DNA from 3 places in the Shigella dysenteriae genome. Region 3 is predicted to be linked to each of the others. Evidence: predicted binding sites of a transcription regulator. Region 3 holds the regulator's gene; each other region holds the start of a gene.
The links. Region 3 encodes PurR, which represses purine synthesis genes. Its sites were predicted from a motif close to CANGCAAACGTTTGCNTG; they were not measured.

Region 1: the regulator PurR is predicted to act here: its motif matches at 2,007-2,024, upstream of rbsD (D-ribose pyranase).
Region 2: the regulator PurR is predicted to act here: its motif matches at 2,628-2,645, upstream of glyA (serine hydroxymethyltransferase).

What each region holds. Positions count from the first base shown of each region.
Region 1 is NZ_CP055055.1:4,887,374-4,891,590, reverse strand. It holds gene rbsC (ribose ABC transporter permease) at 1-57, opposite strand, end outside; gene rbsA (ribose ABC transporter ATP-binding protein RbsA) at 62-1,567, opposite strand; gene rbsD (D-ribose pyranase) at 1,575-1,994, opposite strand; gene kup (low affinity potassium transporter Kup) at 2,161-4,029, opposite strand.
Region 2 is NZ_CP055055.1:3,499,499-3,503,715, reverse strand. It holds gene glrR (two-component system response regulator GlrR) at 1-801, shown strand, start outside; gene glnB (nitrogen regulatory protein P-II) at 862-1,200, shown strand; gene hmpA (NO-inducible flavohemoprotein) at 1,245-2,435, opposite strand; gene glyA (serine hydroxymethyltransferase) at 2,763-4,016, shown strand; gene HUZ68_RS16715 (ROK family protein) at 4,214-4,217, opposite strand, start outside.
Region 3 is NZ_CP055055.1:2,514,933-2,519,149, forward strand. It holds gene HUZ68_RS11990 (MFS transporter) at 1-683, opposite strand, end outside; gene cydH (cytochrome bd-I accessory subunit CydH) at 849-938, opposite strand; gene purR (HTH-type transcriptional repressor PurR) at 1,237-2,262, shown strand; gene punR (DNA-binding transcriptional activator PunR) at 2,259-3,191, opposite strand; gene punC (purine nucleoside transporter PunC) at 3,304-4,217, shown strand, end outside.

The sequences.
Region 1 (4,217 bases), 2.4 Mb from region 3:
CTCCATCAGCCACGCTTTCGTGAAATAACGGCGACCAGAGACAGTCTGGGTTGTCATTTTTTTACTCCTGATTCACGCGATTAAGCTTGCCCACAGCGGCAGCCATTAACACTTCCTGGGTGGCCTGCTCACGAGTAAATTCCCCGCTGAGATGCCCTTCATGCATGACGATGATGCGATCGCTCATGCCTAATACTTCTGGCATCTCCGATGACACCAGAATGATGCTCAAGCCATCGGCTTTGAACTGGTTAATCAGTTGATAGATCTCTTTTTTCGCGCCGACATCTACGCCACGGGTAGGTTCATCAAGGATCAACACTTTGGGGCGTGTCATCAGACCGCGGGCAATCGCCACTTTTTGCTGATTGCCACCGGAAAGCAGACCAATTGCCTGTTCCATCGACGGAGTTTTCACATTAAACAGACGAATGAAATCACTCACAGCCTGCTGTTCATCGGCATGCTTCAAACTGCCGCCAGCGCGGCTGAAGTAGCGCAGCGCTGTCAGCGACATGTTCTCTTTTACTGACATGCCCAACACTAAACCGTCACGTTTACGGTCTTCGGAGATATACACAATGCCGTTTGCCAGGCCATCCTGCGGTGAACGGGTAACGACTTCATGCCCATCCAGGGTGACGTAACCGCTGGTGCGCGGTAGTGCGCCGTAGAGCACTTTCATCAGTTCGGTACGACCTGCGCCCATCAAACCAGAGACGCCAAGAATTTCGCCTTTGCGTAAAGTAAAAGAGACATCGTTAACGCCAGGTCCGCAGAGATTATCGACTTTCAGGCGGATATCTCCCGGCGCTTTGTCCAGGTGCGGATATTGATCTTCCAGCTTGCGACCCACCATCATCTCAATCAGCGAATCTTCGGTCAGTGATGCCACTTCGCGCTCAGCAATAAATTGCCCATCACGAAAAACGGTAACGTCATCGCAAATCTCGAAGATTTCTTTCATGCGGTGGGAGATATAGACAATACCGCGGCCTTGCGATTTCAGCTCGCGGATGACGCGGAACAGGGATTCGGTTTCGGTATCGGTCAGCGCATCGGTCGGTTCATCCATAATGATGACTTTCGACTCAAAGCTCAGCACTTTGGCGATTTCAACCATTTGCTGGTCACCGATGGAAAGATCGCCCACCAGCTTGTCGCTTTTAAAGCGCAGGTTAAGTTTAGCCAGCAATTTATCCGCTTCGGCATACATGGTTTTCCAGTCAATTTTGCCAAAGCGATTAACAAACTCACGACCGAGGAAAATGTTTTCGGCAATGGTTAACTGCGGGATCAGGTTCAGTTCCTGATGGATAATCCCAATCCCGGCTTCCTGGGAAGATTTCGGCCCGGTAAATGTCGTTTCTTTCCCCAGCCATAAAAGCGTGCCGGCATCGCGAGTATAGATACCAGTAAGCACTTTCATCATGGTGGATTTACCCGCGCCGTTTTCGCCCACCAGCGCCATCACGCGGCCCGGATAGACATTTAACGCAGCGCCCGAGAGGGCTTTTACGCCCGGGAAGGCTTTATCGATGCCTTTAAGCTGAAGTAATGCTTCCATGACGGCCTCAGAACGTCACGCCAGCACAGAGAATGATATTCGCATACGGAGAACATTCTCCGCTGCGAATTACCGCCTGACTTTCTGCGGTTTGTTGTTTGAATTGTTCATGCGTGGTGTAACGAATTTCAATGGTATTTCCCTGGTGTTTTTGCAGCTGCTCAAGGTGAGTGAGCAACGTTTCGTGGAGTTGCGGATTATGGTGTTTGATCTCTTCCGCGATAATGGCAGCCTCGACCTGCATTTCATTTGTGACGACGCCCAGCACCTGCATAAAAGAAGGTACACCCTGGGTTAATGCCATATCGATACGCGTTGTACTTTTGGGGATGGGTAAACCAGCATCACACACCACCAGCGTATCGGTATGTCCCAGACGGGAGATCACCGATGAAATATCAGAATTAAGAACGGTGCCTTTTTTCATTTTTTTCTCCATCAGCGAAACGTTTCGCTGACCCGCAGTTTAATCCTGACTGAGTTGGGAAAACCATCGTGACGTTACGGAAATGTGATCAACCTCGAAACGTTTTACATGGTGATTAACCATGAAAACAAAAACGCCCCCTTATGAAGAAAGGAGGCGTCTGGCGTTAGATTTCGACCTGAGTACCCAGTTCGATAACCCTGTTTGGCGGGATTTCAAATTGATCTGGTGCACGCAGCGCATTACGTTGCAGCAGCAAGTACAGCTTGCCGCGCAGACGCAAATACCACGGGCGTTTGCCGAGGATCAACGACTCATGCGACATAAAGAAGGAGGTTTCCATCATCCGGCAACTTAATCCTTCCAGACCGCAGCGGTGGAAAACTTCTTCCACGTTTGGCGTTTCTCGCCAACCATAACTTGCCACCACGCGCCAGAAAGTGGGCGACAGTTGTTCAATCTGTACCCGACGGACGTTATGGACATATGGCGCGTCTTCGGTGCGCAGAGTTAACAGAATCACCCGCTCATGCAATACCTTGTTATGTTTAAGGTTATGCATCAGCGCAAAGGGAATGACGTTGATTGCACGCGACATATACACCGCGGTCCCGGGCACGCGAACAGGCGGTGATTTCTCCAGCGAAGCAATCATCGCTTCCAGAGAGTTACCATGTTCATGCATCCGCCGCAGCAAGCGGAAACGCTCGCTCTTCCAGGTGGTCATCACGATAAACATCACCGTACCGAGGCTCAATGGCAACCAGCCGCCGGAGAGCAGTTTATCGAGGTTAGCGGTGAACAATGGAATATCGACACAAAGGAAAGCAATCAAGATCAGCGCAACAAAATACTTATTCCAGTGCCAGTTCTGACGTGCCACGGTAGTCGAGAGAATAGACGTCAGCACCATGGTTCCGGTCACCGCAATCCCGTACGCCGCCGCCAGGTTGCTGGAGTGCTCAAAGCTGACAATCACAATCACGACCGCGACATAGAGCATCCAGTTCACAAACGGAATATAGATTTGCCCTGACTCCATTTCGGAGGTGTGAATAATGCGCATCGGCGACAAATATCCCAGACGTACCGCCTGACGCGTCAATGAAAAGACGCCAGAGATAACCGCCTGCGAGGCAATTACCGTCGCCAGTGCGGCGATGATCAGCAGTGGGATCAGCGCCCAGTCCGGTGCCAACAGGAAGAACGGGTTCTTAATCGCTTCCGGGTTCTTTAACAACAACGCTCCCTGACCGAAGTAATTAAGGGTCAAGGAAGGTAATACGACGGTGAACCACGCCAGGCGAATAGGGAACTTACCAAAGTGCCCCATATCAGCATACAGCGCCTCGACCCCCGTAATCGACAGCACCACTGCCCCTAATGCAATAAAAGAAACCGTTTTGTATTCAAGGAAGAAATGCACCGCCCACATCGGATTCAGCGCATGCAGCACTTCCGGGTTAGCAATAATGCTACGTAACCCCAGTCCTGCCAGAATCAAAAACCAGGTCAGCATGATCGGCGCAAACAGCTTACCGACCATAGCCGTGCCATGCTTTTGAATCATAAATAATAAAGTGAGAACGATAATTGAGAGGGGAACTATCCAGGTATCCAGCTGCGGGGCGACGATTTCCAGACCTTCAATGGCTGACATCACCGAAATAGCGGGTGTTATGACGACTTCACCATAGAAAAAGCTGCCGCCGATTAGCCCCATAATCACCAGCATTGATGTAGTTCGCGCCGACGTATTACGCCCGGCAAGCGACATCAACGTCAGGATCCCCCCCTCACCGGCGTTATCTGCCCGCATCACGAAGGTGAGATATTTAATGGAAACCACAAAGATTAGCAGCCAGAAGATCAGCGATAAAAAGCCAAACACGGCATCGCGTTCAACGCCAAAACCAAACTGGCCGGACAAACATTCACGAAGTGTATATAACGGGCTGGTACCAATATCGCCGTAGACAACTCCAATCGCCGCGAGGGTAATCGCGGGCAATGATTGCTTATTATCAGTGCTCATAGACTAGTCTTTCGTTGAAATATGAAATGTGTGCTTAGTCCCTTGGCCCACAAAAAAGCGCACAGTATGCACGATTAACGGCAAAATCGTACTCCTAAATGCGGCCACATTAACCTGGCTCAAAGAAAAATCCCCCCCCTTTGAGACTATTTTAGCCACCAGCAAGAAACGTCTATACTCGCAATTTA
Region 2 (4,217 bases), 980 kb from region 3:
AACGCCAGCCCGCGCAATAGCAAACCATTTATTGCTATTAACTGTGGTGCATTGCCTGAGCAATTGCTGGAGTCGGAGCTGTTTGGTCATGCGCGTGGCGCGTTTACTGGCGCTGTCAGCAATCGCGAAGGTTTATTCCAGGCGGCGGAAGGCGGAACGCTATTTCTCGATGAGATTGGCGATATGCCTGCGCCGTTGCAGGTCAAACTGTTGCGCGTGTTGCAGGAGCGTAAAGTGCGCCCGCTGGGCAGTAACCGCGATATTGATATCAATGTACGGATTATTTCTGCCACTCACCGTGATCTGCCAAAAGCGATGGCGCGCGGGGAATTCCGCGAAGACCTCTATTACCGCCTCAACGTTGTCAGCCTGAAAATTCCGGCACTGGCGGAGCGCACAGAAGACATTCCGCTACTGGCAAATCACCTGTTGCGCCAGGCGGCAGAGCGACATAAACCGTTTGTCCGCGCGTTCTCTACCGATGCGATGAAACGCCTGATGACCGCGAGCTGGCCGGGTAATGTGCGCCAGTTGGTCAACGTGATTGAACAGTGCGTGGCGCTGACCTCATCTCCGGTGATTAGTGATGCATTAGTAGAGCAGGCGCTGGAGGGCGAAAACACGGCGCTGCCAACCTTTGTTGAGGCGCGTAATCAGTTTGAACTCAACTATTTGCGTAAGCTGCTGCAAATTACCAAAGGCAACGTCACCCACGCGGCGAGAATGGCGGGGCGCAACCGGACAGAATTTTATAAACTGCTTTCCCGACACGAGCTGGATGCAAACGATTTCAAGGAATGAATTGGCGTTATGTGTTACGTTTAGCAGATCAAAAGACAGGCGACCTTTTCAAGGAATAGCATGAAAAAGATTGATGCGATTATTAAACCCTTCAAGCTGGACGATGTCCGCGAAGCACTGGCTGAAGTCGGCATTACCGGCATGACGGTCACTGAGGTGAAAGGTTTTGGCCGTCAGAAAGGCCATACCGAGCTGTACCGCGGCGCGGAGTATATGGTGGATTTTCTGCCGAAAGTGAAAATTGAGATTGTCGTACCGGACGACATTGTCGATACCTGTGTCGATACCATTATTCGCACGGCGCAAACCGGCAAAATCGGTGACGGTAAAATCTTCGTCTTTGACGTGGCACGGGTCATTCGCATCCGTACCGGTGAAGAGGACGACGCGGCAATTTAAACCGCGTCAAGGGTTGCCGGATGTTTCCATCCGGCAACATCAAATCACAGCACCTTATGCGGGCCAAAGCATTCGTAATGAATGTTTTCCTGCTTCACGCCCAGATCCACTAACTGTTTCGCGGCAAACTGCATGAAGCCAACCGGGCCGCAGAGATAGAACTGCATTGTCGGATCGCTGAACGCACCTTCCAGTTTGCTCAAATCCATCAGACCTTCGCTATCAAACTGACCTTTAGCGCGATCGGCTTCGCTCGGCTGACGATACCAGGTGTGCGCGGTAAAGCGCGGCAGTGACTGCCCCAGTTCCTTAACTTCATCGGCAAAGGCGTGAACATCGCCATTTTCTGCCGCATGGAACCAGTTCACTTGTGCTGTGTGGCCTGCTTTTGCCAGCGTGTCGAGCATTGCCAGCATTGGCGTTTGACCAACACCGGCAGAGATTAACGTCACTGGTGTGTCATCTGCGACAGCCATAAAGAAATCACCTGCCGGAGCGACCAGTTTCACGACATCGCCAACATTGGCGTGATTGTGCAACCAGTTGGATACCTGCCCACCCTCTTCGCGTTTCACCGCAATACGATAGCCTTTGCCATCCGGTTTGCGAGTCAAAGAGTACTGACGAATTTCCTGATGCGGGAAACCTTCCGGCTTCAGCCAGACGCCGAGATATTGCCCCGGACGGTATTCTGCCACTGCGCCACCGTCGACCGGCTCCAGTTCGAAGCTGGTGATAAGCGCGCTGCGAGGTGTTTTAGCCACAATGCGGAAATCGCGAGTACCTTCCCAGCCACCGGCTTTGCTGGCGTTTTCGTTATAGATTTCCGCCTCGCGATTGATAAATACATTAGCCAGTACACCATAGGCTTTACCCCACGCGTCCAGTACTTCCTGCCCCGGGCTGAACATTTCGTCCAGCGTTGCCAACAGGTGTTCACCGACGATGTTGTACTGTTCCGGTTTGATCTGGAAACTGGTGTGCTTCTGCGCGATTTTTTCTACCGCTGGCAGCAGCGCAGGCAGGTTTTCAATATTACTGGCGTAGGCGGCAATAGCGTTAAACAGGGCTTCACGTTGATCGCCATTACGCTGGTTACTCATGTTAAAAATTTCTTTGAGTTCTGGGTTATGAGTAAACATACGGTCGTAGAAATGGGCGGTTAACTTTGGCCCCGTTTCCACCAGTAAAGGGATGGTGGCTTTTACTGTAGCGATGGTTTGAGCGTCAAGCATATGGTCTTCCTTTTTTTGCATCTTAATTGATGTATCTCAAATGCATCTTATAAAAAATAGCCCTGCAATGTAAATGGTTCTTTGGTGTTTTTCAGAAAGAATGTGATGAAGTGAAAAATTTGCATCACAAACCTGAAAAGAAATCCGTTTCCGGTTGCAAGCTCTTTATTCTCCAAAGCCTTGCGTAGCCTGAAGGTAATCGTTTGCGTAAATTCCTTTGTCAAGACCTGTTATCGCACAATGATTCGGTTATACTGTTCGCCGTTGTCCAACAGGACCGCCTATAAAGGCCAAAAATTTTATTGTTAGCTGAGTCAGGAGATGCGGATGTTAAAGCGTGAAATGAACATTGCCGATTATGATGCCGAACTGTGGCAGGCTATGGAGCAGGAAAAAGTACGTCAGGAAGAGCACATCGAACTGATCGCCTCCGAAAACTACACCAGCCCGCGCGTAATGCAGGCGCAGGGTTCTCAGCTGACCAACAAATATGCTGAAGGTTATCCGGGCAAACGCTACTACGGCGGTTGCGAGTATGTTGATATCGTTGAACAACTGGCGATCGATCGTGCGAAAGAACTGTTCGGCGCTGACTACGCTAACGTCCAGCCGCACTCCGGCTCCCAGGCTAACTTTGCGGTCTACACCGCGCTGCTGGAACCAGGTGATACCGTTCTGGGTATGAACCTGGCGCATGGCGGTCACCTGACTCACGGTTCTCCGGTTAACTTCTCCGGTAAACTGTACAACATCGTTCCTTACGGTATCGATGCTACCGGTCATATCGACTACGCCGATCTGGAAAAACAAGCCAAAGAACACAAGCCGAAAATGATTATCGGTGGTTTCTCTGCATATTCCGGCGTGGTTGACTGGGCGAAAATGCGTGAAATCGCTGACAGCATCGGTGCTTACCTGTTTGTTGATATGGCGCACGTTGCGGGCCTGGTTGCTGCTGGCGTCTACCCGAACCCGGTTCCTCATGCTCACGTTGTTACTACCACCACTCACAAAACCCTGGCGGGTCCGCGCGGCGGCCTGATCCTGGCGAAAGGTGGTAGCGAAGAGCTGTACAAAAAACTGAACTCTGCCGTTTTCCCTGGTGGTCAGGGCGGTCCGTTGATGCACGTAATCGCCGGTAAAGCGGTTGCTCTGAAAGAAGCGATGGAGCCTGAGTTCAAAACTTACCAGCAGCAGGTCGCTAAAAACGCTAAAGCGATGGTAGAAGTGTTCCTGGAACGCGGCTACAAAGTGGTTTCCGGCGGTACTGATAACCATCTGTTCCTGGTTGATCTGGTCGATAAAAACCTGACCGGTAAAGAAGCAGACGCCGCTCTGGGCCGTGCTAACATCACCGTCAACAAAAACAGCGTACCGAACGATCCGAAGAGCCCGTTTGTGACCTCCGGTATTCGCGTGGGTACTCCGGCAATTACGCGTCGCGGCTTCAAAGAAGCAGAAGCGAAAGAACTGGCTGGCTGGATGTGTGACGTGCTGGACAGCATCAATGATGAAGCCGTTATCGAGCGCATCAAAGGTAAAGTTCTCGACATCTGCGCACGTTACCCGGTTTACGCATAAGCGAAACGGTGATTTGCTGACAATGTGCTCGTTGTTCATGTTGGATGCGGCATGAACACCTTCTTAGGCCTACAAAATCTTGCAAATTCAATATATTGCAATCTCCGTGTAGGCCTGATAAGCGTAGCGCATCAGGCAATTTTTCGTTTATGATCATCAAGGCTTCCTTCGGGAAGCCTTTCTACGTTATCGCGCCATCAA
Region 3 (4,217 bases):
AGTACCGGAGAGATATAGGTGTAGAGAGTAAACATTGCACCAGCTCCCAGTACCGTCGTCAGCAATGCAGACAGCACCTGCGGACGCATTAATACCGCCAGCTCTTTTTTCACTTCAGGTCGTGCCCCTGCACCACCTTTAGGTAATGAGAAGAACAGACTTACCATTGAAATCACTCCCAGCCCCGCCGTTGCCAGAAATGACATCCGCCAGCCGATGGTTTCACCCAACCAGGTCGCCGCCGGCACGCCACCGATATTTGCCAGGGTTAACCCCATAAACATAGTGGCAACTGCGCTGGCCTGTTTATGTTTTGGCACCACGCTTGCGGCCACGACTGAACCCAAACCAAAAAATGCTCCGTGATTCAGGCTGGTCAAAATGCGTGAAAGCATCAGGGTCATATAATCCGGCGCGATGGCGGAAAGTACGTTGCCGAGCGTGAAAATTGCCATCAGGAAAATCAACGCACTGCGGCGGGCACGATGAGAAAGTAGAAGCGTCATCAGCGGCGCGCCAACCATTACGCCAACTGCATAGGCACTGATTAACATTCCGGCAGCGGGAATCGAGACATCCACACCGCGCGCAATGACGGGCAACAAGCCCATTGGCGAGAACTCCGTTGTCCCGATACCAAACGCGCCAATCGCCAGCGCCAGCAACGGATAGTTAATTTTCATGCCTTATCTCCACCTCTTCGCGTCATTACGCGATATTCATTAAAGTGGCGAAAGCATGACAGCAATCACAAAAAAATGAAAATAACAAAAAGAGAAAACACTTTTGCCATTTTGCTAACAAACAGGAAGGAGATGCGAGGGAGAACGCGCTCCCTCGAGAGGAAATCAGTGCAGCGCGGCAGTCAAACCCACGGCTACGATCAAACCGAGGACGATAATCGTTGTTACCAGTGAAAATTTAAGGTCGGTGCTCATCAAGTTTTCTCCTTTTTTATTACCACACAAAAAGTGATATTACGCATTTTTACACACTGTGATGAAAAAATCTCCCGTCATTTATAATGATAAGTGTTTTTACCACTTCCCCTTTTCGTCAAGATCGGCCAAAATTCCACGCTTACACTATTTGCGTACTGGCCATTGACCCCTTCCTGACGCTCCGTGTCGTTTTTCCGGCGTACCGCAACACTTTTGTTGTGCGTAAGGTGTGTAAAGGCAAACGTTTACCTTGCGATTTTGCAGGAGCTGAAGTTAGGGTCTGGAGTGAAATGGAATGGCAACAATAAAAGATGTAGCGAAACGAGCAAACGTTTCCACTACAACTGTGTCACACGTAATCAACAAAACACGTTTCGTCGCTGAAGAAACGCGCAACGCCGTGTGGGCAGCGATTAAAGAATTACACTACTCCCCTAGCGCGGTGGCGCGTAGCCTGAAGGTTAACCACACCAAGTCTATCGGTTTGCTGGCGACCAGCAGCGAAGCGGCCTATTTTGCCGAGATCATTGAAGCGGTTGAAAAAAATTGCTTCCAGAAAGGTTACACCCTGATTCTGGGTAATGCGTGGAACAATCTTGAGAAACAGCGGGCTTATCTGTCGATGATGGCGCAAAAACGCGTCGATGGTCTGCTGGTGATGTGTTCTGAGTACCCAGAGCCGTTGCTGGCGATGCTGGAAGAGTATCGCCATATCCCAATGGTGGTGATGGACTGGGGTGAAGCAAAAGCTGACTTCACCGATGCGGTCATTGATAACGCGTTCGAAGGCGGCTACATGGCCGGGCGTTATCTGATTGAACGCGGTCACCGCGAAATCGGCGTCATCCCCGGCCCGCTGGAACGTAACACCGGCGCAGGCCGCCTTGCCGGTTTTATGAAGGCGATGGAAGAAGCGATGATCAAGGTGCCGGAAAGCTGGATTGTTCAGGGTGACTTTGAACCCGAATCTGGTTATCGCGCCATGCAGCAAATACTGTCGCAGCCGCATCGCCCTACTGCCGTCTTCTGTGGTGGCGATATCATGGCAATGGGCGCACTTTGTGCTGCTGATGAAATGGGTCTGCGCGTCCCGCAGGATGTTTCGCTGATCGGTTATGATAACGTGCGCAACGCCCGCTATTTTACGCCGGCGCTGACCACGATCCACCAACCAAAAGATTCGCTGGGTGAAACAGCGTTCAACATGCTGTTGGATCGTATCGTCAACAAACGTGAAGAACCGCAGTCCATTGAAGTGCATCCGCGCTTGATTGAACGCCGCTCCGTGGCTGACGGCCCGTTCCGCGACTATCGTCGTTAATCACCCGTTGCGGGAGTCTCTTCCGGCTCCCGCAGCCACTCCTTATTCAGCGTCTCACTATCGCCGAGATACTCAAGCAGCCAGGTTAACGCAGGCGACATATCATTTTGCTGCCATGTCAGACAACATGCCGAATCCGGGAAGGGGTTTTCCAATTCAAGTGCTACCCACTTCCCCTCATTAAGCCACGGTTTGGCGAAATGTGTTGGCACCATCCCTATGCATAATCCTGCCGAGATACAGGTTGCCGATGATTCCCAGTCAGGCACGACAACTCTTTTTTGGTTATCCAGCAACCAGGTAATACGTTTAGGTAGCGTTCGCGAGGTGTCTTCGCGCACCAACGACGGCCAGTTGCGCAACGTATCATCGCTGAATGGGCCATCCATCAACGCCAGCGGGTGGTGGCTGGCAACAACGCAACTCCAGCTTAGCATCCCCATATCCCGGAAGGCATAACGACCGCCTACCGGAATCGCGCGTGTTGCGCCAATCGCCAGTTCCACGCGCCCGTCGGAAAGCGCATCCCAGACACCGTTGAACACTTCCTGAAAGACAAGAAGTTCGACATCATCAAAATGGCGATAAAAATCAACGATCATCTGCCGTGTACGTTCTGGCCTGACAATATTATCCACTGCGATAGCTAACTGACCGCGCCAACCGTTCGCTATCTGCTGACATTGCTGGCGGGTGATCTGCATTTTTTTGACAACAGAGCGCCCTTCTTTGAGAAACCACGCTCCAGCAGCGGTCAGCTCCACATCACGGTGCCGTCGTTCAAAGAGCGGCACCGCCAGCCACTCTTCCAGCTGACGCACGGTATAGCTGACCGCAGAAGGAACGCGATGCAGCTCCTGTGCCGCAGCGCTAAAACTACCATTACGCGCTACCGCATCAACAACTTCGAGTGAATATTCTGACCACATAGTCTGCCTGCAAAATTTTTGAAATCAGTCATCAAATATTACCGTTTCACAACACTAATTTCACTCCCTACACTTTGCGGCGGTGTTTAATTGAGAGATTTAGAGAATATACATGCAACCTGGGAAAAGATTTTTAGTCTGGCTGGCGGGTTTGAGCGTACTCGGTTTTCTGGCAACCGATATGTATCTGCCTGCTTTCGCCGCCATACAGGCCGACCTGCAAACGCCTGCGTCTGCTGTCAGTGCCAGCCTTAGTCTGTTCCTTGCCGGTTTTGCCGCAGCCCAGCTTCTGTGGGGGCCACTCTCCGACCGTTATGGTCGTAAACCGGTGTTATTAATCGGCCTGACAATTTTTGCGTTAGGTAGTCTGGGGATGCTGTGGGTAGAAAACGCCGCTACGCTGCTGGTATTGCGTTTTGTACAGGCTGTGGGTGTCTGCGCCGCGGCGGTTATCTGGCAAGCGTTAGTGACGGATTTTTATCCTTCACAGAAAGTTAACCGAATTTTTGCGACCATCATGCCGCTGGTGGGTCTATCTCCGGCCCTGGCTCCTCTGTTAGGAAGCTGGCTGCTGGTCCATTTTTCCTGGCAAGCGATTTTCGCCACCCTGTTTGCCATTACCGTGGTGCTGATTCTGCCTATTTTCTGGCTCAAACCCACGACGAAGGCCCGTAACAATAGTCAGGATGGTCTGACCTTTACCGACCTGCTACGTTCTAAAACCTATCGCGGCAACGTGCTGATATACGCGGCCTGTTCAGCCAGTTTTTTTGCATGGCTGACCGGTTCACCGTTCATCCTTAGTGAAATGGGCTACAGCCCGGCAGTTATTGGTTTAAGTTATGTCCCGCAAACTATCGCGTTTCTGATTGGTGGTTATGGCTGTCGCGCCGCGCTGCAGAAATGGCAAGGCAAGCAGTTATTACCGTGGTTGCTGGTGCTGTTTGCAGTCAGCGTCATTGCGACCTGGGCTGCAGGCTTCATTAGCCATGTGTCGCTGGTCGAAATCCTGATCCCATTCTGTGT